2 regions of the Herpetosiphon sp. genome follow, and region 2 is predicted to be linked to the other one. Evidence: riboswitches for the same ligand, from Rfam matches in the RefSeq annotation. Region 2 holds a riboswitch; the other holds the start of a gene.
What was found. Region 2 has a riboswitch for thiamine pyrophosphate ahead of cytX (putative hydroxymethylpyrimidine transporter CytX). Riboswitches for the same ligand answer to the same signal wherever they lie in the genome.
Positions count from the first base shown of each region.

Region 1 (15,868 bases), on a different contig from region 2:
TTAGATCTATCATGCCGTTAATGCCCGTAAGCGCGAGTCCATAATAAAGAAGCATCCTATGGTGCCCCAAACGATTGCCGTTGTCAATAATGATGTGGCGTTATTGGATTTATTACAGGAATTCTTGCTCGAAGCAGGCTATGCTACAACCACCTACCTGACCACCGACCTGACCTATCAACAGTTACGGGATAGTCAACCGAGTTTAATTATTCTCGATGTAGGCCTTCAAGCATCCGCCCCAGGCTGGCCATTACTTAAATTACTCCATTTTGATCCGAATACGGTGCAGATCCCCGTTCTGGTTACGACGGTTGATCATGCCTTTATTCAAGGCAAGCAGCTGGCTGCGATGTGCTCGAACTTCCGGCCAGTTTTACCGACCTCGTTGCCAACGTTGCAACATTAATTGGTGCGCCGCTGGCTCACCAAAACAGGGAAATGAAAGGCAGTGATTTGGATGCAGCATTCGAGATAACCAACCAGCCTACACACTATAGCCAATCATCCCCCACTAGCGCTAAAATCCAATCCTCCAGCCGCCGATTCGGGTAATCAAAGAGCATATTCCATCATTAGCCGATCAACACAAACTTCGCTAGATTTCACCAGCACCCAGATATGCTATGCTGATGGTATTGACAATGTATCTTGACATCAAGATATAATCTATCTTCATGCCAAGTATCTTTATATCGAGATAATCTATGCACGACCAAGTTGATAGTTTTATTGCTGAGTGGCAGCGCGAACGACCAGAACTTGATGCTACGCCGATGGGCTTGATTGGGCGGATTGCGCGATTGGAACAACATTTGAGCCGTGATTTGGCGCGGATATTCGGCCAATTTGGCTTACAACGCGGGGAATTTGATGTGCTGGCAAGTTTGCGGCGGTCAGGAGCGCCCTATCAGCGTAGCCCAACCGCCTTGTTCAATACCTTGATGCTCTCATCAGGAGCCATGACCAATCGGCTTGATCGCTTGGCCGATCGTGGCTTGATCGAGCGCATTCCCGATCCGCACGATCGGCGTAGCCTGTTGGTGCAGCTGACAGCTGAGGGTTTAGATCTGATCAATCGAGCCGTCGAGGCGCATCTAGCCAACGAACAACGCTTGATTGCCAGTTTGAGTAGCGAGCAGCGCGAACAATTAGCCACGCTGTTACGCTGTTGGCTGCTCGATTTAGAGCCAAATCAGGCTTGAGAAACCAGCAGCAGCAATTCGGCTTGGCTCAAGGCTTCGCCTGTGGCTTCGGCGGCTTGCCGCTCAGCCTGACCCAAGTTGCGATCAAGCTGTTCGCGCAAGCTGGTTATGTCGCGCCAACTAACTGCTGAGTAGCCAACATCGCAGGCATTACGCAAACTGGCCGCACCGCCGACCAAATAGGCCGCATGCTCAGGGTTACTAGTCGCCAACCATTCAGCAAAGCCTTCGAAAGCAATCGCCAATGAACGTTGGACATTCAGTCGCGCCGCCATCGTGACTGCTTGATGCAGCACTTCGCCCGATTCACGTCGTTCATCAGCATTCTGGCGCAGCAAGGCCAAACCCAACCCATACAAGGCCATAATTAATGGTGGCGATTCTTCGTTTTGGCGATGAATCGCGATGCTCTCACGATATAAGTGCTCAGCCTCGGCATATTCGTGCATATTCAAATGGGTGCCAGCAATATTTTGAAACGAGACTGCTTGGCTCATTTGGTCACCCATTTGCTGGTAAATTGCCAAACTTGCTTGGAAATACTCACGAGCGGCTTGGTGTTCAGCTTGAAATTGGGTGACTGAGCCAAGATTGTTCAAAATAATCGCCTCGCCCCAAACATTGGATTGTTGTTGGCGAATCGTTAAGGCCGCTTCATAGGCTTGGCGGGCCGCCTCATAATTGGTTTGCTCGGCGTAAATCATGCCTTGATTGTTCAACAAACGCGCTTGATAATCCAAATCGCCGAGGGTTTTGGCATGGGTCAGCGCCGCACCATAGGCCTGCAAGGCCGAGGGATAATCGCTGATTGCATAGGAAAGCAGCCCATTGGCATAGCCAAAATGCAGTTGAATTTCCGGCTCGAAGCTAGCAGCATGTGCCCCAATGCGGGCGATCCAGCTTAATCCTTCGCGAATGTAGCCTTGTTGAAACAACGGCAATACCATGCTCGAAATTAAGCGGGCAATCTCGCTGTAGCGTTGTTGTTGATATAGCCATTGCAAAGCACTGCGCACATTGGGCATCGCTTGATTCAGACATTTGCTCCAGACCATGCCTTGACCTTGGCGAATGCCAGTATCAATATCGATTGCCAATTGTTGAAAAGCCTTCGCATGCAGCTCGTGACAAGCATGGTCGAGTTGGGCATTGCGCTTGAGTTGGCGGGCCGCATATTGGCGAATTGTATCGAGCATGCTATAGGTTGGTTCTTCTGAGGCGGCGTTGCTCAGCAGCAGGCCTTTGGCAACCATAGCTTCGAGCGTTTTGGCAATATCAATTGTGTTAGGCGCTTCGTTGGCCAATAATTGAACTTGGTTCAGCGTCCATTCGCCTTGAAAGACCCCCAAGCGCGGCAACAACCAGCGAATCGCCGGAATACTATACGAAATACACCAATCCAAAACGGGGTGTAACACTTGTTCGGGGGCTGGCGCGGCTCCCACATTTTGCTCAGCAGGCAGATAATTGCGCAACAACAAGAGCAAATCGGCGGGGCGTAGTTTATCGCTATGCGCTGCTACCAACTCAATCGCCAAGGGCAAGCCGCGCAAACGCCGACAAATCTCGACAATATGCAACGCATTATTGGGATCAAGCATAAATTCGGGTCGCACGCGCCGAATCCGATCCAAAAAGAGTGCCACCGCTGGACTCATGCTGATAGTTTCGATTTGGACTGAGCCACCGCCTAGCGGAATCGCCAATGGTGGAATTGGAATAACTTCTTCTTGGGGATCATTAGCAGCTTGTTGGCTGGTTACCAGCACTCGCACATGCTCGGTTTGGCTGAGCAAGCCAATCACATGCGGCGCAGCCTCGATCACTTGCTCCATATTATCGAGCACAATTAAGTATTGACGTTCGCGTAAAAATTGCACTAAAGCTTCTTCATACACCAAACTGCCGCGTTCAGCCAAGCCAAATGTGCGGGCAATTGTTGGAATCACCAAATCGGGGTCGTCGAGGGTTGCTAACGAAATAAAGGCCACGCCATCACGAAACTCAGCGTGCAAACGATCAGCAATTTGAATGCTCAGGCGGGTTTTGCCAGTGCCACTTGGGCCGAGCAAAGTGGTAAAACGGGTTGGCGATTGGCGCAAACGTGTTACTAGCGCTGCAACATCGGCATCGCGGCCAATCAATGGTGTAGTGAAGGTTGGAAAGCCAATGCGTTGCATAACCTGATCTCCCGTAGTTTGGTTGTTTGTCGAGTATGCCGCAAAACCGCTGTAAAAACAAAGGTCTAGCCTAGGCTAAATCTGCCAATCGTACTAGGACTAGCGGTAGCAGTTTGTGCTAGCCGCTTTTAGCCAGAAAGTACCGCGTTGATTCAGGCCAGGCCTCGGTACAATAAAGCTACTGACGGCGACCTTCGCACCAAGGAGCACCTATGCGCCTACGTTTTCTATTGATGATGATCTTGGTTATCGGCAGTTTGAGTTTTAGCCCCAAACCTGCTGCTGCCCAAACCAGCCTGTGTTTTGCCGATGTGCCAGGCATTAGCAATTGTATTAGTGGGCGTTTTTTGAGCTATTGGCAACAAAATGGTGGTTTGGCAGTGTTTGGCTATCCTCTCTCGCCTGCTCAAAGCGAAACAACTGCTAATGGCACATTTACAACTCAATATTTTGAACGCCAACGCTTTGAGCTACACCCTGAATTGGCCGCGCCCTATGATGTGCTGCTTGGCCGTTTGGGAGCCGAAATCTACGAACGCAACCACGGCAACTGGCGCAATGCTCCCAAAACCAACCCAAGCACCCAAGGCTGTTTAGTATTTAACGAAACTGGGCGCTCAGTTTGCGAACCATTTTTGAGCTATTGGCTGAATCATGGCTTGCTTGATGGCTCGTTGAATGCCTATGAACAGTCGTTGAGTTTGCTAGGCTTGCCGCTGACCGAGCCACTCCTCGAACAAAACCCCGATGGCGATTGGGTGATGACTCAGTGGTTTGAACGCGCTCGGCTGGAAGATCATGGCGCAAAAGGTGTGCTGCTTGGCCGTTTGGGAGCCGAACTCAAAGCCCAGCCCACCCCCAGCTATCCGAGCGAAATCACAGCCTTGGTTGATGCGATCAATCGTCAACGCAACCAAGCTGGATTAAGCAGCTTGACGATCAACCCAACCCTCAACCAAGCTGCCCAAATTCATAGCGACGATATGGCTCGCAACAACTTTTTCGAGCACACTGGCAGCGATGGCTCGAACGCAGGCCAGCGCATGCAACGGGTAGGCTACTCATGGCGAGCTTGGGCCGAAAATTTAGCGGCTGGCTATACCGATGCTCAAGCAATTATCGATGCTTGGATGCAAAGTCCAGGTCATCGCGCCAACATTCTATATGCCGATGTCAGCGAAATTGGGGTTGGGATCGCCCGTAATCCCAATTCAGAATACCAAATTTATTGGACAGTCAACTTTGGAGCACGCTAGACCTGCTCAATTTGCACCACCCGATCACGGGCAGCTAAATCGCGTACAAGTTGAATCTTGGCCTGCGGAAAACTGGCTTGCGCAAGGGCAATAACCTCTGACCCTTGCCAAGCCCCAATCTCAAACAGCGCTGCGCTCGGCAGGCCTTGGCGCAAAATTGCCGCCGTTGCTGGCAATAATTGGCGATAGCAATCAAGCCCATCGGGGCCACCATCGAGTGCGAGGGTTGGCTCGTGCAACCGTACTCCAGGCTCAATTTCGTCGAGCAAGGTATAGGGTGGGTTGCTCAAAAGCAAATCAATTGGCTCTGGCAATTGACTGACACCATCGCCATGAATCAGCTCAATCTGTTGCTGCAAGCCATGGCGCTCCACATTACTTTGAGCCACGGCCAAGGCAGCGGGCGAAAGATCAACTGCATACATTTTAATCGTGGGTGCATGTTTGGTCACCGCCACCGCAATACAACCGCTGCCCGTGCCAATATCGGCCACCACCAACGGGCGTTGCTGCTGTTTGATCCAGGTTAATGCCTGCTCCACCAAAATCTCAGTATCAGGCCGTGGCACCAAAACCCGCCGATCAACGTTAAACATTAAGCCATAAAACTCACGCGAGCCAATCAGATAGGCGATTGGTTCTAAGGCGCTACGCCGTTCAATTAAGCCCTGAAATTGCTCAACCTGCTCAGTCGAGAGCTGATCGTTGAAGGCCGCCAAGATTTGGGTCTGCGTAAGACCAAGCACATGGCCCAGCAGCACGCGGGCATCGAGTTGCGGGGTCAGCGAAGCGCTGATCAAAGAGCTAGCTGCCTCAATTAATGCCTCGCGCACAGTTGTTATAGCCATCTCAGAAATTCCTCAGCATATTGCGATACCTACGTAATGCACTCGTAATCTGCACATCTAGAGACTCCTAGGCGAATCAGGCATCATTGTGCTAGCAGCAAACAAACCCGCATAGCAACCGCAGGCGCGGCTGTTTCACACTCCCAAGGAGGTTGCATTATGGATCGTGGTGTGATTTTTTTTATGTTGTTGGTAGTTATTATACTCTTGATTCTTTTGCTAGTTGTGGCAACTGGCGGTGATGATCAGGCTAATGCAATGACCACTGCTCAACTTTTGATCCAACAATTTGCCTGAGCATCGCCAAAGGTGCTACCATTCGCCACAGATGGGATGCCAAGTTTGGCATTATTGGTAATGGAAGGACACAAACATGCAACCATCTGGGCAATCGATTGCATTAATTGGCCCAAGCGGCGCAGGCAAAAGTACGGTTGGCGTAGGTTTAGCCCAAGCGCTCGGCTGGCGTTTTATCGATTTAGATCAACTGATTATCGAACGCGCTGAAAAAAGTATTAGCGACATTTTTAGCCAAGAGGGCGAAGCAGGCTTTCGTGAGCGCGAAACCGCCGCTTTGGTCCAAGCACTACAAACAGATCAAGCCGTCATCGCCTGTGGTGGCGGCATCGTTTTGCGCGAAATTAATCGGCAATTGCTGCGTGAACAGGCTTGGTGTGTCTATCTCACCAGCGCCATCAGCACCTTGGTTAAACGTTTAACTGCCGATCAAGCCAATCCTCGGCCATTGCTGGCGAGCGATATTAATGAACAACTGGTGATTCAGCTCGCCGAGCGTTTGCCACTTTACAGCACCCTTGCCAACTGGACGATCCAGACCGATGGCTTGGCTCCACAAATTGTGGTCGAACAACTCATTCGGGCTTGGGGTTTAGTGGGCAAACCGCAGGTCAGCGAAGTGTTTAGCTCATTCAACAGTCGTTATTATGTCAAAAGCGGCGCACTGGCAGCCCTACCCAATGAATTAGCCAATCTTGGCCTCACTGGCACATGCTGGCTAATCAGCGACAGTCATGTTGGGCCGATGTATGCGCCAACCTTGATTCAAGCCTTAGAAAACTCCGGTTTCAGCTGCCAACGCTACGATATTCCGGCGCAAGAGGCTAGCAAATCATGGCAGCAAGCAGGCGAATTATATACATGGCTGCTCGAAAATGGCGTGCAGCGTGGCGATACGGTGTTGGCGTTGGGCGGCGGCGTGGTTGGCGATTTAGCGGGCTTTATCGCGGCCTCAATTTTGCGCGGCATCGCGGTCGTGCAATTGCCAACCACAATTTTGGCGATGATCGATAGCAGCATTGGTGGCAAAACAGGCATTAATCATCCACGGGGCAAAAATTTGATCGGTGCGTTTCATCCGCCACGTTTGGTGTTAATTGATGATGCAGTATTGAGCAGTTTGCCGCGTCGCGAGCGGGCAGCAGGCTGGGCCGAAGCCGTCAAACATGGCGTGATTGCTGATGCGCAGTTGTTCGCTGATTTGGAGCAAGCAGGGGCAAGCCTCAATGATGTGCCCGCCAAAATAACCAGCGATCTGTTGGTACGCTCGGCGGCGGTCAAAATTGGCGTGGTCAATCGCGACGAACGCGAAACTGGCGAACGCATGTTGCTCAATTATGGCCATACCTTGGGCCAAGCCGTCGAGGCCGCGACCCAATACAAACGCTATGTGCATGGCGAAGCAGTAGCGATTGGCATGACCTTTGCTGCCAATCTGGCAGTGCAACTTGGCATGTGGTCTAGCGCCGAGGCCGAGCGTCAACGGGCTTTGTTGCAAGCACTCGAATTACCAACCGCCCTGCCGCGTGATTTGGATATCGAGGCGACTTTGGCAGCTTTGAACTTAGATAAGAAACGTGCCAAAGGCAGCGTGCGTTGGGTATTGCCAACCCGCATCGGCCATGCGCAAGTTGAATCACACGTTGACCCAGAATTGGTGCGCAAATTGGTGCACGAATTGGTCGAGCAAACCTAAATTTGAGTCCCCCGACCATCGAGCATTACAAGGGTAGGTTTTTAACAAAGGTACGGTGGAATCGCCGTCGATGTTCATGCCCTCACCCCCTAGTCCCCTCTCCCGCACGCGAGGCGAGGGGGAACCCGCCATCATTGACGACTGGAACTCCCCTCTCCCGCCGCCGTGGGAGAGGGGTTGAGGGTGAGGGAACGTCTAGCCACGATAACGAAACGCAGGATTCTCAAGATAGTCGGCGAGGCTCATTGCCGCTTGATCACGACCTGAGAGCGTTGGCTCACTGATTGGCCACTCAATCCCAATTTGTGGGTCATTCCAGCGCACCGCACCCTCGGTTTCGGGCGCATACAACCCTGTACAACGATATTGCACCTCGGCAAACTCCGAAAGCACCACAAAGCCATGGCCAAAGCCCGAAGGAATCAGAAATTGTAAAAAGTTATCGGCGCTTAGCTCAACTCCAACCCATTTGCCAAAGGTCGGCGAGCCAACGCGCAAATCAACAGCAACATCAAAAATGCTACCAACACTACAACGCACAAGTTTTGCCATTGGCTGGCGCTCATCTTGATAATGCAGCCCGCGCAGTACCCCTTGCTTGGAACGGGAGTGATTATCTTGCACAAAATCGGTAGGCAGACCGAGGTCAGCAAACTTGATCTGATGGTATGTTTCAAGGAAGAAGCCGCGTTCATCGGCAAACACGCTTGGTTTAATAATGACAACGCCATCAAGCGCGGTTTGCGTTACGGTCAAACTCATTGCCTTTCGTCCTTTCGCCATTGGTGGGTTCAATTATCCCACAATTATAGAGCATAGCTGCCCAACGTGAGTTTTGTATGAAGATTAGTCATATTCAGTTGCCCCAAAGCTCGGCCTATCTTAGTTTACGCCAAGCCTTGAGCGTGCTTAAACACCTTTTAGGTTCTCAACCAGCCTGGGTCGTCGGCGGTACATTGCGCGATTTAGTGATTGGCCGCCCGTTGCATGATGTCGATTTGGTGGTCAATCAACCAGCGATTGGCTTAGCCCAAAGCCTTGCCAAGCAACTCAACGCCAGTTTGGTGGTGCTCGATGCTGAGCGTGATATTGGGCGGGTGGTCTTGGCCGATGGCAAGTATCTTGATCTTGCTCATTTGCGGGCTGCTGATTTAACCAGCGATTTGACCGACCGCGATTTTACGATTAATGCCATGGCCGCGCCGCTTTACGAGCAAGCGCAACTTGGCCAAATCATCGATCCTCATGCTGGATTGAACGATATTGCGACTGGTACGCTGCGCATGGTGCAAGCCAATGCCCTAGCCAACGATCCATTGCGTATGCTGCGAGCGGTGCGGATCGCTGCTCAACTCGGCTGGCAACTTGATCCAGCAACCGATCAGGCGATCATAGCCCACGCCGAATTGATCAACCAAGTGGCGGTTGAACGGGTACGAGTTGAGCTATTGGCAATTTTAGCCACTCGTTGGAGTGCTAGCTGGCTGCGTTATTTAGATCGGGTTAATCTTTTGCCAAGCTTAATTCCTGAGATTCGCCCAATGTACCACCACACCCAGCCCAATATTCATTTTTTGGATGTGTGGGAGCATTCGCTCGAAACGATTACTGCTGGCGAATGGCTGCTTGCCCAGTTGGAACATGATCAACAGCCAGTGCCACCAGCACCGCCAGCACTTGCCGACGATTGGCATCCACCAGCCTTTTTTCAGCAACCCGCAACCTTGCGCATGCTACCCAACTTGACCCTGCAACTGCAATGGGCCGAGCAGGTTGTTGCCCAAATGCAACAGCCAATTGGCCACACTGCCAGCAATCGCGCCCTCTGGAAAATGGCGATTCTGCTGCACGATTGTGCGAAGCCAGCGACACGAGTTGATAAGCCCGATGGCAGCGTCTCGTTTCATGAACATCAAACGATTGGGGCAGACATTGCCCGAGCAGTGTATCAGCGGCTGCGATTTAGCAACCAAGAGATTGAGTATATGTGCAAGGTGATTGCGGGGCATATGCGGCCTGGTCAGCTTTACTCGCAGCCTGAAACCACGGCCAAAGCGGCCTATCGCTTCTTTCGCGATTTAAAAGAAAGCGCCGTCGATACCTTACTGCACGCCTTGGCCGACCATATGGCGACGCGCGGGCCGTTGCTCCAAGAACATCATTGGGCCTACCAAGCCGCTTGGACAGATGCGATGCTTGGGTTTTATTGGGATGCTGAGGCCGAACAAAAACGTGTGCCCTTACTCGATGGACACACGCTGATGCAAGAGCTAGGTTTAGCAGCCGGCCCACAGATTGGGCTGTTGCTTGAGGCAATTCGTGAAGCTCAAGCGGCTGGCGAAGTGACCGACCGTGAGAGCGCCTTAGCGTTGGCGCGTCGGCTTCATACGTAATTGTGGCTCGTCGGAATCATCCTCGACCACTGGCGTTGAGCGTGAGACATACGGCAATGCGGCTAATGCCACAAGCAGGAGCGCAACAAAAAATAGTGTCGTCAGCATGGCGACCTCCATGGGCTTGTGTTTCCAGAGGCAGCGTACTTAATAACTCCATGCTAAGCCAGTATGCCGATCTGACGAGCGCCTGATGGCCGACTGATAGCTCCGCCGCAAGACCGATTAAACCACCAGCCGCTCAACAATCCAAACAAGGATTATTGAGCGGCTGATAATTGCCAAGAACGAAGGTGGCATGGTGGATTGAATTACGCTCTGCCTGTGTTCCCTCATCCCCAACCCTTCTCCCACCAAGCAGGAGAAGGGAGTTCGACACAGTGGTTCCCCCTCGCCTCGTGTGCGGGAGAGGGGGCTAGGGGGTGAGGGATGGAATCGTTGCTAATCCAACGAACCATGCCATTTAAGCTTACGCTTGCTTTTGCAAATCCGCCAATTGACGATCAAGGCGGGCTGAGATGTCGCGGTACATATCGCCACGTGAGCGGGCGGCATCAAGTTTACGTTGTAAGTCGATGACGCGCACCAAAGCAGCTAAGCCAACGACAATCAGAAGCCAACGAGCCATTGAAAAATCTCCTCGCGATACGCAGAAGTTGATCTATGTGCTCATTGTAGCATAACCCTGCCTAGAGTGTCGTCAGTTTTTGCAAGCCTTGCTCAGCTTGTTGGCGCAGCTTGGCAACCGCCGCGCTGAATTGTTCACGCAATTGAGCATCGCTTAAATCGCCAAGATTGACCAACACATTTAAGCCAGCCCCATTGACGGCGGCATAGGCCAAATAGCCGCCGACTTGGGCATCGGTGCGGGCATTGACGTTGCCTTGGGTCGCCAACAGATATAAATCATCAAACAAACTGGCAGCTTGTTGGGCCACTTGCAAGGGAACTTCACAGGCATGCACAATCGCCGCCGCCAATTGTTGCGCTCGGTCAGCCTGCTCTTCAGGCAATTTACGCGTGACGCTGATGGCGTTAAATGCGGCACTATCGGACAAAGCCAATTTGCCCAAGCTGGTGGTTGCTTCGCTCAAGCGCTCCAAGGCCGCTTGCATGCTGGGCTTGACCGCTGCATATTTTTTGCGGCTGACGGTTAAATTAGCCACCATTTGGCCCAACGAGCCAGCCAAAGCCCCAGCTAAGGCCGCCGCCGAACCACCACCAGGCGTTGGTGTCCCAGCTGCAAAGGCTTGGAACGTGTTGGTTGGCAACCAGTCATCGCCAGCACTTGGCGCGGCCAACTTCGATTCAAGCACTTGGTCGCGGCGAAAACGATTGAGTTGCAGATAATGCTCAGCAGCATCAACCAGCGCATCTTGCGGCACAAGCCCAATAACTTCGCCCTCAGTAATCGTCACGCCATAGCGCATGGCCTCGGCGCGTACTAACTCCTGCACTCGATGAATTGGCGTTCCACGGAAATTAACCAAGTTCATCGAGATTTGAGCGCGACCATCGACCAACAAGCCCAAAGCTTTGACATAGCGCAAGCCACCGCCAAGATAGCGAATCGATTTAGCGATTTTTTTGGCAATTTCTACATCGGTGGTATTTAAATAGATGTTGTAGGCAATCAATGGCTGGCGTGCCCCAACCACGGTTGCGCCTGCAGGTGTCGCCACGGCTGGGCCAAAATCTGGCTCCCGCGCCGGATCAACCCCAATGGCTTTGCGCCAAGCCTCATATTCGCCCTTACGCACATCGGCCAAATTTTGACGTTCGGGGCGGGTCGCAGCCTCTTCATACAAATAAACCGCAATCCCCAATTCATCACCAATGCGCTTGCCAACTTTGCGAGCCAAGGCCACACACTGTTTCATCGTGGTTTGGCCAAGTGGCACAAATGGCAAGACATCGGTCGCGCCGATGCGTGGGTGTTCGCCGCGATGGGTATCCAAATTAATTAAGCCTTGGGCGGTGCGGGTTGCTTGGAAAGCAGCTTCGCCAACTGCTTCAGCCTCGCCCGCAAAACTAATCACCGTGCGATTATGATCAGCGTCGGATTGAACATCGAGCAATTGCACGCCGGCAACAGCCGTAATTGCATCACGAATGGCGTGCACAACTTCGGTGCGCCGACCTTCGCTGAAATTCATAATACTTTCGACCAAGCCCATTGAATGTCTCCTTTGACGAACCACAACCGCCCAAGTATAGCTCAGATGGTGAGAATTTGGTTAAACAAATGGCGATTAACGTTAATCGCTTATTGACATCATCCTCACCTAATACTCATCTGTTGGCGGCATACTACAGGTGCGTTTCCTCTCAATCCGAAAAGGTCAGCCGTGCTCTTGGGTGGAACGGCACGGCTGGCTCAACGGAACTCATTTTCCTCGCCAAATTGCTGCACCAAGACCAACCAAGCATGATACAATACAGCGCGAGTTGGAAGCCTTAACTCATTGAGTTGAGGATTACTGGCTTGTTTGCGATTGGGAATACCGTGCTATCGGAATAATGTCGATCAATTTAATCTTTGCTATCTGAGGGACGCACATGGCTGATACAAGCGATGAAAAAAAGGCGCGGCTCGATGCGATTCGCGCAGCCAATGCCGCCAAAAAGGCTGCTGCGGGCGAAGAGCCTGCACCTGCACCTGCTGCGCCGGTCGTAGCGGCAACAACCGAGGCTCCAGCCAGCGCTGCGGTTGGCGCTAATATGTCGGATGATAAAAAGGCTCGGTTGGAAGCAATTCGGGCTGCCAAAAAAGCTGCTGCAAGCGATGCACCTGTTGCCCCAGTCGCTGTTGCTGCAACCCCAACTCCTGCTGCTGCACCTGTGGTTGCCGCCACGCCTGCTGCTGCTCCGGCTGCACCTGTTGCCCCAAAACCAGCTGCTCCCGCCAGCAATGGCAACGATTTGATCACCGCAAATTCGATTATTTCGCTGACTATGCTTGGTCGGCTCAAGCGAATTGTTGCGGGGGTTGCCTTCTGTGTGTTGATCGGCTTGGGTTTGGCCACGGTCACTGGCGAATATTTGCTCGGTGGTGGCTTCGGTGCATTAATTGGAGTTGTTGGCGGGTTGATGGTTGGCGATTGGCCAGCAGTCAAAACCACTGGCGACTAAACTGCATTTTTGCTCATAAACATCCCCTGCAACACTTAATTAAAGTTGCAGGGGATGTTTTGGTTTAGCGTAGGACGGTTTCTTGCCATTCGTTGAGCCAGCGCTCGCGGTTGGCAGCAATCTCGGCTGGCGCAAGCGTCGTTACATTGCTAGGCACTTGGGCATATTGAGTAAATTCAGCTGGCACTTTAGCGCTAGGCAGGGCTGGGTACACAAACATCTGTCCGCCAATATCGCTCTGGAAGGTGTCGCTCAGCATATAGTCAATCCAAGCTTTGCCCAATTCAGGGTTTTTGGCATCTTTTAGCAAGCCCACAAATTCAATTTGCTGGAATGCGCCACCAGGTAACAACAAATTGCCAGTCGGTGCATCGGTCAAGGGCGTTGTCGCAAAGATAACTTCGGCAGCAGGGCTGGTCGCATAGCTGACGACCAACGGATATTGACCATCACTGGCTCCGCTAAAATCGCCATAGTAGGCTTCTTCCCAACCGCTAGCCACTTTGATCTCATTGGCTCGCAGGTCGCTCCAGAAGTTGCGCCAGGTATAATCGCTGCTCTCGCCAAAGTGGGCAATCGTCGCCAACATAAATGATAAGCCAGGCGATGACGTTGCCGGATTTTCAACCACCAACTTGCCTTTCCACTCAGGCTTGGTTAAATCGCGCAAATCGGTTGGCAAGCTCAGGCCAGCCTCGGCCAAGGCAGCTTTATCGTAATTGATCGTGACATAGCCAACATCAACGGGCGAAACCCGATTTTGGCTATCGAGCTTCAATTCAGCAGGAATTTGCTCGAGATTCTTGGCAGCGTAGGCCTCGAAAATATCAGCATCAAGCGCCCGACTCAAAAAGGTATTATCGACCCCATACAACACATCGCCCAAGGGTGCGCCTTTGGCCAAAATGCTCTTATTGAGCGCCTCGCCAGCATCGCCCGATTCTAGAATTTGGACGGTCGCGCCAGTCATTTGCTCAAAGCCTGAGATAACTTCGCTGCTGATTGCAAAACTATCGTGCGAAACCACCACCAAGGTTTGGCCGGCAAACTGGCCGCTATCGGTCGGCGCTTGGGTGGCTTGGGTTGCTGCAGGCGTAACATCAGCGGCAGCCGTGGTGGCCGGAGTAGGCTGAATCGCGGTTTCAGCGGTTGGCGTAGCCGCCGCACCACAGCCAGTCAAAACCAACGAACCAATTGTTAAAAAACTCAGTAACCAACGTTTCACGAAATAAACTCCTTGAACATTGGCTAGGGGCCAGCATGCAAAATCCCGCGCACGGCGGGATCAAACCACGCCGCTTTCCTTCGCTCGTGCTAACGAGATCAGGTTCAGAGGGTCTTTCGCCGTTGCGAAATCTCAGCCACATGGCTCCCCTAGCGGTTGTTATCTGTAATTGTTCAAACAATAGCACAAAAAATTTGAATCAGCAAAAGCTTTGCATGCCCTCACCCCCAACCCCTCTCCCACTGCGGCGGGCGAGGGGCGTTCCAAGCTTCATGACCGTTGGATTCCCCCTCGCTCGCTCGGCGGGAGAGGGAGCAAGGGGGTGAGGGCATGAACATCGATGGTGAATGCCTCCCAAACATTGTCAAAACCTACCCTTGTAAGCTAGCCCCTCTCCCACTGCGGCGGGCGAGGGGCGTTCAAATCATCGTAATGGAGGAAAAATTATGCTGCTTTGGAACAGGCTTTGGAATTGCCAAGTGTGATGATAAGGGTAGCTAGATACACTATATGGTTGATCGAATTGGAACGCCCACGCGGTACGGCGAACCCGCTGAGCAGCATCACCCACGGATGTGCTTGGTTGCCCGATCAGGCAGGTAACTAGCCCAACGACAAGCCAGTTAGCCAATTTGGAACCGAATTGGAACATAGCTGGAACATGCTTGGAACCATAAGGAGGGTGCGATGTCGATTGTGCTTGATCAACTGACCAAACGCTATGAACATCATACGGTGGTTAATCGGGTGGCGCTACAAATTCACGATGGTGAGTTTTTTGTGCTGCTAGGGCCGAGCGGTAGCGGCAAAAGCACGATTTTACGCATGATCGCGGGCTTGGCTCCAGTCGATACTGGCCGAATTGTGCTGCATGGCCGTGATGTAACTGATTTGAACCCTCAGGCCCGTGATGTGGGCTTTGTTTTTCAAAATTATGCGTTGTTTGAACATATGACCGTGGACGAGAACGTTGAGTTTGCCTTGCGGATTCGCAAGGTTGAGCGCAAACAACGCACTGAACGCCGCGATCAATTATTGGATTTGGTTGGTTTAGCTGGCTTGGGCAAGCGTTTGCCGCGCCAACTTTCGGGCGGTCAACAACAACGGGTCGCTTTAGCCCGCGCCTTGGCGCATAATCCAGCAGTTTTATTGCTCGATGAGCCGTTTGGGGCACTCGATGCCAAAATTCGCACCGATTTACGGCGTAATTTGCGCAGCATTCAGCGTGAATTAGGCATCACAACGATTTTTGTGACCCATGATCAAGAAGAAGCCTTTGAACTGGCCGATCGTTTGGGCGTGATGAATATGGGGCGTTTGCTCGAAGTTGGCACGCCCAATGAGCTGTATCAACGCCCACAAACCGAATTTGTTGCGACCTTCCTTGGTAGCGCCAACGTGCTGCTTGGTCAATGCAATGATATCGGGGTGCAAGTTGGTTCAATGACGTTTCCGTTGCAAACATCCAGCCCAGCCGAGCATCATCCAGCTGTGCAAGTGGTTATTCGACCTGAAGATGTGGTGCTGGCCAGAACCGAGGCCGCTTTACGTTGCCCAGCTTTAGGTCAAGCGACGGTCGAAACCCAAACGTTTGTGGGAGCATTCGAACGAATTCGCCTACGTTTGCCAGCCTTGC
Region 1 is NZ_DOPT01000107.1:65,426-81,293, reverse strand. It holds gene DEF47_RS24630 (response regulator) at 59-409, shown strand; gene DEF47_RS24625 (MarR family winged helix-turn-helix transcriptional regulator) at 708-1,205, shown strand; gene DEF47_RS24620 (ATP-binding protein) at 1,196-3,385, opposite strand; gene DEF47_RS24615 (CAP domain-containing protein) at 3,598-4,641, shown strand; gene prmC (peptide chain release factor N(5)-glutamine methyltransferase) at 4,638-5,489, opposite strand; gene DEF47_RS24605 (hypothetical protein) at 5,649-5,786, shown strand; gene aroB (3-dehydroquinate synthase) at 5,863-7,482, shown strand; gene rfbC (dTDP-4-dehydrorhamnose 3,5-epimerase) at 7,678-8,244, opposite strand; gene DEF47_RS24590 (tRNA nucleotidyltransferase/poly(A) polymerase-related protein) at 8,322-9,875, shown strand; gene DEF47_RS24585 (hypothetical protein) at 9,846-9,983, opposite strand; gene DEF47_RS24580 (hypothetical protein) at 10,345-10,503, opposite strand; gene ftcD (glutamate formimidoyltransferase) at 10,565-12,052, opposite strand; gene DEF47_RS24570 (hypothetical protein) at 12,435-13,007, shown strand; gene DEF47_RS24565 (thiamine ABC transporter substrate-binding protein) at 13,072-14,232, opposite strand; TPP riboswitch at 14,291-14,393, opposite strand; partial or broken gene DEF47_RS24560 (ABC transporter ATP-binding protein) at 14,920-15,868, shown strand, end outside.
Region 1: another riboswitch for thiamine pyrophosphate. It lies ahead of DEF47_RS24565 (thiamine ABC transporter substrate-binding protein); the one in region 2 lies ahead of cytX (putative hydroxymethylpyrimidine transporter CytX).

Region 2 (8,325 bases):
CAAAGCCGACACCTGTTGAGCCAAGGTTTGTAACAGCTCACGCAATTGCCAGCGGCCTGCATAATCCAAGCCTGCGGTTGGCTCATCGAGCAACAAAATTTTTGGTTTGTGCAACAGCGCACAGGCTAAAGCAACTCGCCGTTGCTCACCTCCACTCAACTGAAACGGCGAACGTGCCAATAATTCAGCCAAGCCAAAACGCTCGATCAACTGCTCCCGCCAGGTTGGGTCAGCACAGGTTAGTTCTTCTGCCACCGTTGGCCGATAGAAAAAGCTGCGCAGATCTTGTGGCGGGCTAGCAAGATAGGTAGCCCGTTGATCAGCCCGTTGTTGATTAATTGGGCGCTGTTGATAGCAGATCCAGCCAGTTTGGGGGCGCAGCACGCCGCTGGTTAATTGCAAGAGGCTGGTTTTGCCGCTACCGTTCGGCCCAACCAAACCAACCTGGGTACAATCCAGTTGCTCGCTAAAGTTGGCAAAAATTGGGCGTTGATTACGCTTGTAGCCAAGTTTATGCCATGTCAGCATTGGCTTGATTTTCAGCTTATTTTGTACAACAGACCATTCTTCGTTTTGAACAATTGCAGAGACAGTCCCATCGTAGATTAATTGGCCCTTTTCAAAGCTCAAGGCGCGGGTTGCCAAATCGCGCAGCAATTGCGGGCGTTGCTCGGCAATCACAACGGTTGTACCTTGCTGTTGCAATTGCTGAATCACATGGCGCACCAACTGCACACCTGCCGCATCCAAAGCAGCACATGGCTCATCAAGCACCACCAAAATTGGGTTACGAGCCAACAAGTTGGCAAGGGCCAAACGCTGAATCTCGCCGCCAGAAAGGCTTTGCGGTTGGCGTTGCAGCAGCTCAAGCAAACCAAAACGCTCCGCCAACTCGCTGACCTTGGCGGCGATCGTTGGACGCGGCAAGCCTTGTTGCGCCAAACTCCAAGCCAGATCACGCGCAACCGTGTGGCCCAAAATTTGGTTGGCAGGCCGTTGACTCAAGCTGCCAACCAATTGGCTCCACGTCGGCGAATTAAGTTGCTCAGTCGCATGACCCGCAATGCTGACTGAGCCAGTTTGTTGGCCAGCATAGCGATAGGGAATTAGGCCATTGAGCAGGCGGCAAACCGTCGATTTGCCAGCGCCATTGGCTCCCAGCAACAACACACATTCGCCCTGCGCCAAGCCAAATGACCACGGCCCAAGCTCAACTAGCGCTTGGGCATAGCGAAAGCGATAATTCTCAACGACAACAAGCTCACTCATCGGCGGGCAATAAACGGGCTTTGCGCAATAATCCAAGGCTGGCCAAGGCCAACAACGCCCCAACTAAGGCTGAAATTGCAAACGGTGTGAGCATGGCGATCAAGGCTGGGCTTTTGCCCATTGCCAACGGCGCAACCAACAACGCCGCCACAGTCGCGCCAATGAGGCCAGTGCCAATCACCTCGCCAAGCACTGCCAACCAATCGTTGCGCCAACGTTGATAGAGCAAGCCCGCCAAAAGCACGCCGATCATGCTGCCAGGGAAGGCCAAGGGCGTGCCAGTACCCAACAAATTGCGTACCAACGCCATCACGAAGGCAATCGCCAAGCCCCACCATGGCCCGACCAACACCGCCGCCAACACGTTGATCAGATGCTGGGTTGGCGAGATTTTGGCAATGCCGGTGGAAATGCTAATGGGCGAGAGTGCTAAGCCCAAGGCTGCCAAAACAATGCTATAGGCCAAGCGTCGCGTTGATTGACGCTGTTTTTGCATTAAACTGGTCATCTATCATTCCTTATAATGTGCGAGAAATTCACGACAAGCTTGGGTTGGATTGGTCGCATTCAACAAGGCCGAAACCACCACAATGCCAGCCACGCCGCAAGCTCGCACTTCTGCAACGTTATGTTGAGCAATTCCGCCAATCGCCACAACTGGGCAATCCACCGCCTCAACAATTGCTCGCAAGCCTGCCTGACCTAAGGGCGCACCAGCATCAAGTTTGGTAGTGGTGGCAGCAAATGGCCCAACCCCAAGATAATCAACGCCCAATTTTTCAGCCCGTTGGGCATCGGCCACTCCCTCAGGCGAGTAGCCAATCAAGCCCTTGAAACTGGCGCGAGCCAAATCCAAGGGCAAATCATCAACGCCCAAATGCACGCCATCAGCCCCAACCGCCAAGGCTAAGCCTAAATCGTCATTGATAATCAAGGGAATTTGGGCAATCTTGGTGAGTGGCAGGATCGCTTGGGCCAGCTGAGCGGTTTGCCGCACGGACAGATTTTTGGCACGAAGTTGTAATACCCCAATCCCGCCAGCCAGCAGCGCCGCCGTCATGGCCAAAGGGTCGCGCGAGCCAAGCGTGGCGGTATCCAACACCGCATACAAACGCCAATCAATCTGCATCATGCTGCTCCATACGATAGCTAAGCCGACTGTTATCAATTAATTCAGCAATTGCCCCAAGCTGATCAAACAGGGCCACCCGAAAACTGGCTGGGCCAAGCGCATGCATAGCCGCAACTTCAGCCGCCATTCCGAAGCCAGCGATTGCGCTGACAGTCGCCAACATAACATCATTGATAACCGCAGCAAGTGCGCCAATCAGGCTGGTTACAATGCAACCAGCGCCAGTAATTTGGCTCAGCCATTGATGCCCATGCTCAAGCTGAATCCAGTTCATACCATCACTAACCACATCGATTACGCCCGTTAGGCCAACTACACAGCCATAGCGCCGTGCCAATTGGCCTGCCACCAGCCTTGGATCATGCCAAGCGTGACCGACATCAACGCCATGGGCCACACCCGTTTGATCGAGCAAAGCCAAGGCTTCGCCCAAATTCAAGCGCAGAATCGTTGGCTGCACCGTAGCGATTAATGCCAAGGCCGCTTGTTTGCGCCAAACGGTCGCACCAACTCCAACCGGATCAAGCACAATTGGCAGATTTTTGGCTTGGGCAGCTCGTCCGGCTTGGGCAAGTAGTTGCATTCGATCAATCGTTGGCGTGCCCATGCTCAAAACAAGGGCGCGATTGGGCAACTGGCTAAATTCGGCTGGCTCGATCGCCATAATTGGCGCAGCACCAACCGCCAGCAAGGCATTGGCCAGATCATTGGCCGTCACCAAATTTGGCACAACATGCACCAACGGGCGTTGCTGGCGTAATGAATGCCAACAATCGGCAATGCTGCTTGGTGTCAACAATTTAGGCCGCACGTTGCAAGGCCGATTGCTTGGTAAACAAACCAATGTTGCCTAACCCCCAATAGATCAATCCAGCGCTCACAAGGCTTGGAATCGTCGCACCAAAGGTCGGATACCAAGCATTCAAGCCATGAAACAGGCCAATTCCCAGAATCCAAGCTACAAAGCCGCGCCAATTCAGACCAGCCTGATACCAATACCGCCCATTGACGCGATCTAGTTCGGTTACGTCAAGTTGACGCTGGCGCAACCCAAAATGATCGACTAGCACAATGCCAAACAGCGGTGCGAAAATTGAGCCAAGCAGCAATAAAAAGCCTTCATACCGCGCCATTGGCACAACCAAGGCCACTCCAGTGCAAATTAAGCCAAAGGCTAAAGCTAGCATTTTGAGGCTAATGCGACTGCTCAAATGGCCCGCCGAAACTGCCGCCGAATAAATATCAGCAAAGGCATTATCCGATTCATCAACCAAAATTAGGCTTAGAGCCAAGGCTCCCCCAGCCGCGCCCAAAATTGCTGGCAACACTTGTTGGCCCACCAAGCTTAGGGTGAAAACCACACCCAAGCCATAAAACCAAACATTCGCGGCAAAATTGCCCAAGCCACAGCCCCAAAAGGTTGGCCGCGCACCCTTGGAGTAGCGGGTATAGTCGGCAATCAAGGGCAACCACGAAAGTTGCATCGCAATCACCAGATCGAGTGCCGTGCCAAAACCCAACTCACCAGTTGCTTGATGGGCAAATAACTCAGCCAAACTGGTTAATTAAAAGGCTTGGTAGGTCAGCCAAAGCGCCGAGCCAGTGACCAACCAAATGCCCCAGGTACGCAAAAACCGCCGCACAATTGTCAGTGGCCCACCCCAGGCCATAGCCGTCACCAGCACGCCCCAAACGACCGTCCAAATGCTGGCGGGCAGATCAAGCCCAGCGCTACGGGCAATCGCATCGGTTGCCTCGCTCATCACAATAATTTCAAAGGCACCCCAACCGATTAATTGGATGAGCTTAGCAATTGTAGGAGCAACCGCACCACGAATACCCAAAGCTGGACGCAATAAAGCCATGGTTGGCAAGCCTGTATCGCTGCCAATCACGCCAACCAAGGCCAATAGCGCAGCACCAACCGCCGAGCCAAGCACGATCGCCAAACAGGCCATGCCAAAACTCAGGCTTGGCACAAGCAATGCGCCAGCGCTCAGCACTAGCAAGCCCACCCCAAGGCTCGACCACAAAGCAAAACAATCGTGGAACCCAAACGAACGTTGATCCTTGGCAATCGGATCAAGCACAGAATCAGGCGATTCCTGCATAAAAAGCACCTCCACACGGGCGTGCGGTAGGCGTTGAGCAACAAAAAACCATCGCCAACGGGTAAGGTTAGCGATGGTTTCCAATCGTCAAACGCTTCCCTACGCTGGTATAAACCAGATCAGGTTCTGAGGGTTAGCGGCATCGATCGGTCCGCCCTCTCAGCCAAGCTCACTTGGCTCCCCTAGCTTTGGTGTGGTAACCACACCATTTAGTTGTTGGTTTGCATTATATCCAAAGCTGGCGCTACGTCAAAATCGGCTTGCTTGCGATTGGCGGTAATCAAACGAATCGCTTGATCATAGAAGAAGTAGTTGTAGGCCCAATTAATCAGCACCACTAGCCGATTGCGAAAGCCAACCAAGCTCATTAGGTGAATAAATAACCACACCACCCACGCTGGAAAGCCCCAAAATTGCAGGCCAAAAATATGCGCCACCGCTGCATTACGGCCAATCGTCGCCATCGAGCCACGGTCGCGATAGATAAAAGTTTGGGTGGGCTGGTTTTGGCGCTGTTGCAAAATATTTTTGGCTGCCGTAACTGCCTGTTGAATTGCCACGGGCGCAACTTGCGGCAAGGGCTTGCCCGCCTGCTCAAGATAGGCCAGATCGCCAACAACAAACACATTTGGATCGTCGGCTAAGCGCAAATCGGGCTGAACTTGCACCCGATTGCCGCGTGCTAAGGCCAATTCGAGGCTTTGGGCCAACTCAACTCCACGCACGCCTGCGGCCCAAATCAGGGTATGGCTAGCAATCACCTCGCCACCCTTGAGATAGACCTGATCGGCGCTGGCTCCCTCGACGGCAGTATTCAAACGCACTTGCACGCCCATTTTTTCCAAGCGCTGAAGCGTTTTTTGCTGCAAGCGGGTTGGCAACATACCCAACACTTTATCGGTAGCTTCGAGCAAAATCACCTGCACTTGGCTATTTTCAAGTTGGGGAAAATCACGCACCAAAACGTGTTTGACCAACTCGCGAATTGCTCCGGCTAATTCAACGCCGGTTGGGCCTCCACCAACCACCACAAATGTATGCAAGGCCTGGCGCACCTGTGGATCACGTTCGTAAGCTGCACGTTCAAACATACTTAGCAAGTGATTACGCAACTGCTCAGCATCATTTAAATTTTTCAAGCCAAAGCTATGTTGCTCGATTTCACGGTTGCCAAAATAATTGGTTTGGCCGCCCGCCGCGACAATTAAATAATCATAGTCGAAGCTGCCCATCGTGGTAACCACGTGTTTGCTAGCGCGATCAATCTGCTCCACACGAGCCATCAAAAAGCGCACGCCCGGCCAATTGTGCATAATTCCGCGCACCGGATAGGCAATTTGCTCTGGCTCCAAGCCAGCCGTCGCCACTTGATACAGTAGCGGTTGAAAACAATGATAATTTTGTTGATCGATCAATAACACATCGACTTTTTTGCCCGCCAGGGTTTTGGCAGCTCGCAGACCCGCAAAGCCCGCCCCAATAATAATCACTTTTTGCATACTCGGCCTCCTGTTGTTACCGCATATCGATTCTACACCTTTGTGAAGTAAATAACAATAGGTAATTTGTACGATTTTTCACATAATGAGTTACAAAAATGCCTTGTTCAACTCGAACAGGGCATTTTTCAGGCCAACGGGCGAGCTTTCGTATCATCTAGCGCTTGCATTGGCCTTTCAGAATGTGTGTGGCAATCTACGGAATAATCATCACTTAGAAGGTTGAAAATTCATCAAAATCGCACATACGTGCTATAATACCACTATTGAATTGTGTTAAAGGAGCCGCATATATGGCAACTATTCGCGAAGGTAACAAGGCCGCACTCGTGGTCGTTGATGTCCAGGTCGGTGTTATGAATGGCACGTGGGAAGCCGCTCGGGTCATCGGGAATATTGCCCACGCAGTGGAACGTGCTCGCGCTGAAAACATTCCCGTGCTGTGGGTTCAACACACTGATGAGGAAATGCCGACCGATAGTCCACAGTGGCAATGGGTTCCCGAGCTAGTACCTGCCGCAGGCGAGCCACGAATTCACAAGCATTTTAATTCATCGTTTGAACAAACCAGCTTATCGGAAGAACTGGCGGCGTTAGAGGTCTCGCATATTGTGCTGGCAGGGGCAGCAACCAATTGGTGCATTCGCGCCACCGCCTATGGTGTGCTCGAACGCGGGTACGATCTCACGTTGATCAGCGATGCACACACAACCGGATCGATCGAATTGGAGAACGGCAGCACGATCGAAGCCGCAACTATTGTTCAAGATCTCAATATTGCCATGCAGTGGCTATCCTATCCGGATCGCACGAATGGCATAGCATCTGCTGAACAAATCAACTTCGCGCGTCCAGGTGGCGAACAGTAGATCTCACATGATGTGCCTAGGGTAGGGGAATGATTCAAGCAATCAGTTTTAGTCATTCCCCTAATCCCCATGCTGAGTCTCTCAATTACGACGATAATATGATTCAATCAGCGTATAACCCACAATTTCTATTCCCGAACGTCATGCCATTAATATTTTCACTCCTAATGCAGTTTCCAGAGATTAACCAATAATTCATGCTGCCAATCCACGCATATCTCAGCAGATCAACCAGTCATTCTGATAATCCGCGTTGTTGTGGTTTAACTCAAAGCCTAAAATCGTGGTGCTGTTTTTGCATAAAGTGCCAGCAGCAACTGAGTTACAATGAGGTTAACAATGCAACGACGGCAATTTGGCTGGATGTTCGGACTGGGCTTGGGGGCAATCGGCTTGGTGCAACTTTGGCAGCGCCGTTTCAAGCGTGGAAAAGCTACTCAAACGCCACAAGCCGGTAGTGGTTCACTCTATCGCCGCCGCTACTGGGTCGATTTTCAGGCGCTCAATCAATCGCCCGAAAGCTTAGTTAAGCATATCAAGGCCAATTTGCCAGATTTCAGCCCTGGTTTATTCGCTGATTTTCGCAAAGCTACGGGCAACGAGCGGGTAATGCAGGTTGGCGATGAGTATGATATTGCGATTTTGGGACCGTGGAATGGATCGGTACGGGTGTCCACCAGCCAGCCGTTGCGCTTTGGATTTTGTACGCTTGAGGGTCATCCCGAGGCCGGGCAAATTCATTTTGAGCTTAAACCACACCCTGAGCGCTCCAATACATGGCGTTTTGAAATCGCTTCGGAAGCGCGTTCACGCGATGGCTTGGTTGAAATGGCCTATCGCATTGGCAAAGTAGTGCAAACCCAAGTTTGGAGCACCTTTTGCCAACGAGTGGTTGAATTTGCCCAAGCCCAACAGCTCGGCGAAATTCAAACCAGCACAATTGAACAAACGCCGGAGGGCGAGGTAGTAATTCATGACTGAACAACCATTATGGCAACAATATCGCCAACAAATTGAGGCCTATCGCGATGCCCAGCTAAATTTCGATTTGCAGCGCGTCCACGAATATACCAAGGAAAATGGCTGGAATGTTGATGATTATGAGGCTGAATTGCCACCTGAACCGCCAGGCCAGCCCCAAGCTCATGGCTCATGGCAAGCAGCCTGCGCGGTGTTGCGCGAATATCGCTTTCCACCTCCTGATCTAATCACTGGAATTTTTATTCCCGACCAGCCGCTCGAACAACGAATTATGCTGCTACGTGGCACATTTTTGGGCTTTAGCTTCTATTTTGGGGTAAAAATTGGCGGTGTGATCGACGAAACTCGCGAGACTGAGCACGGCCCTGAGCGGGTTTGGGGCTACAACTATCAAACCTTGCAAGGCCATTTCGAGCGTGGCCAAATTGAATTTACGATCGTTAAATTGCTTGAAACCGGCCAAG
Region 2 is NZ_DOPT01000005.1:780-9,104, forward strand. It holds gene DEF47_RS01045 (ABC transporter ATP-binding protein) at 1-1,269, opposite strand, end outside; gene thiW (energy coupling factor transporter S component ThiW) at 1,262-1,777, opposite strand; gene thiE (thiamine phosphate synthase) at 1,781-2,401, opposite strand; gene thiM (hydroxyethylthiazole kinase) at 2,388-3,200, opposite strand; partial or broken gene cytX (putative hydroxymethylpyrimidine transporter CytX) at 3,202-4,512, opposite strand; TPP riboswitch at 4,592-4,706, opposite strand; gene DEF47_RS01075 (NAD(P)/FAD-dependent oxidoreductase) at 4,722-6,011, opposite strand; gene DEF47_RS01080 (cysteine hydrolase family protein) at 6,305-6,880, shown strand; gene DEF47_RS01085 (DUF1990 family protein) at 7,220-7,861, shown strand; gene DEF47_RS01090 (DUF1990 domain-containing protein) at 7,854-8,325, shown strand, end outside.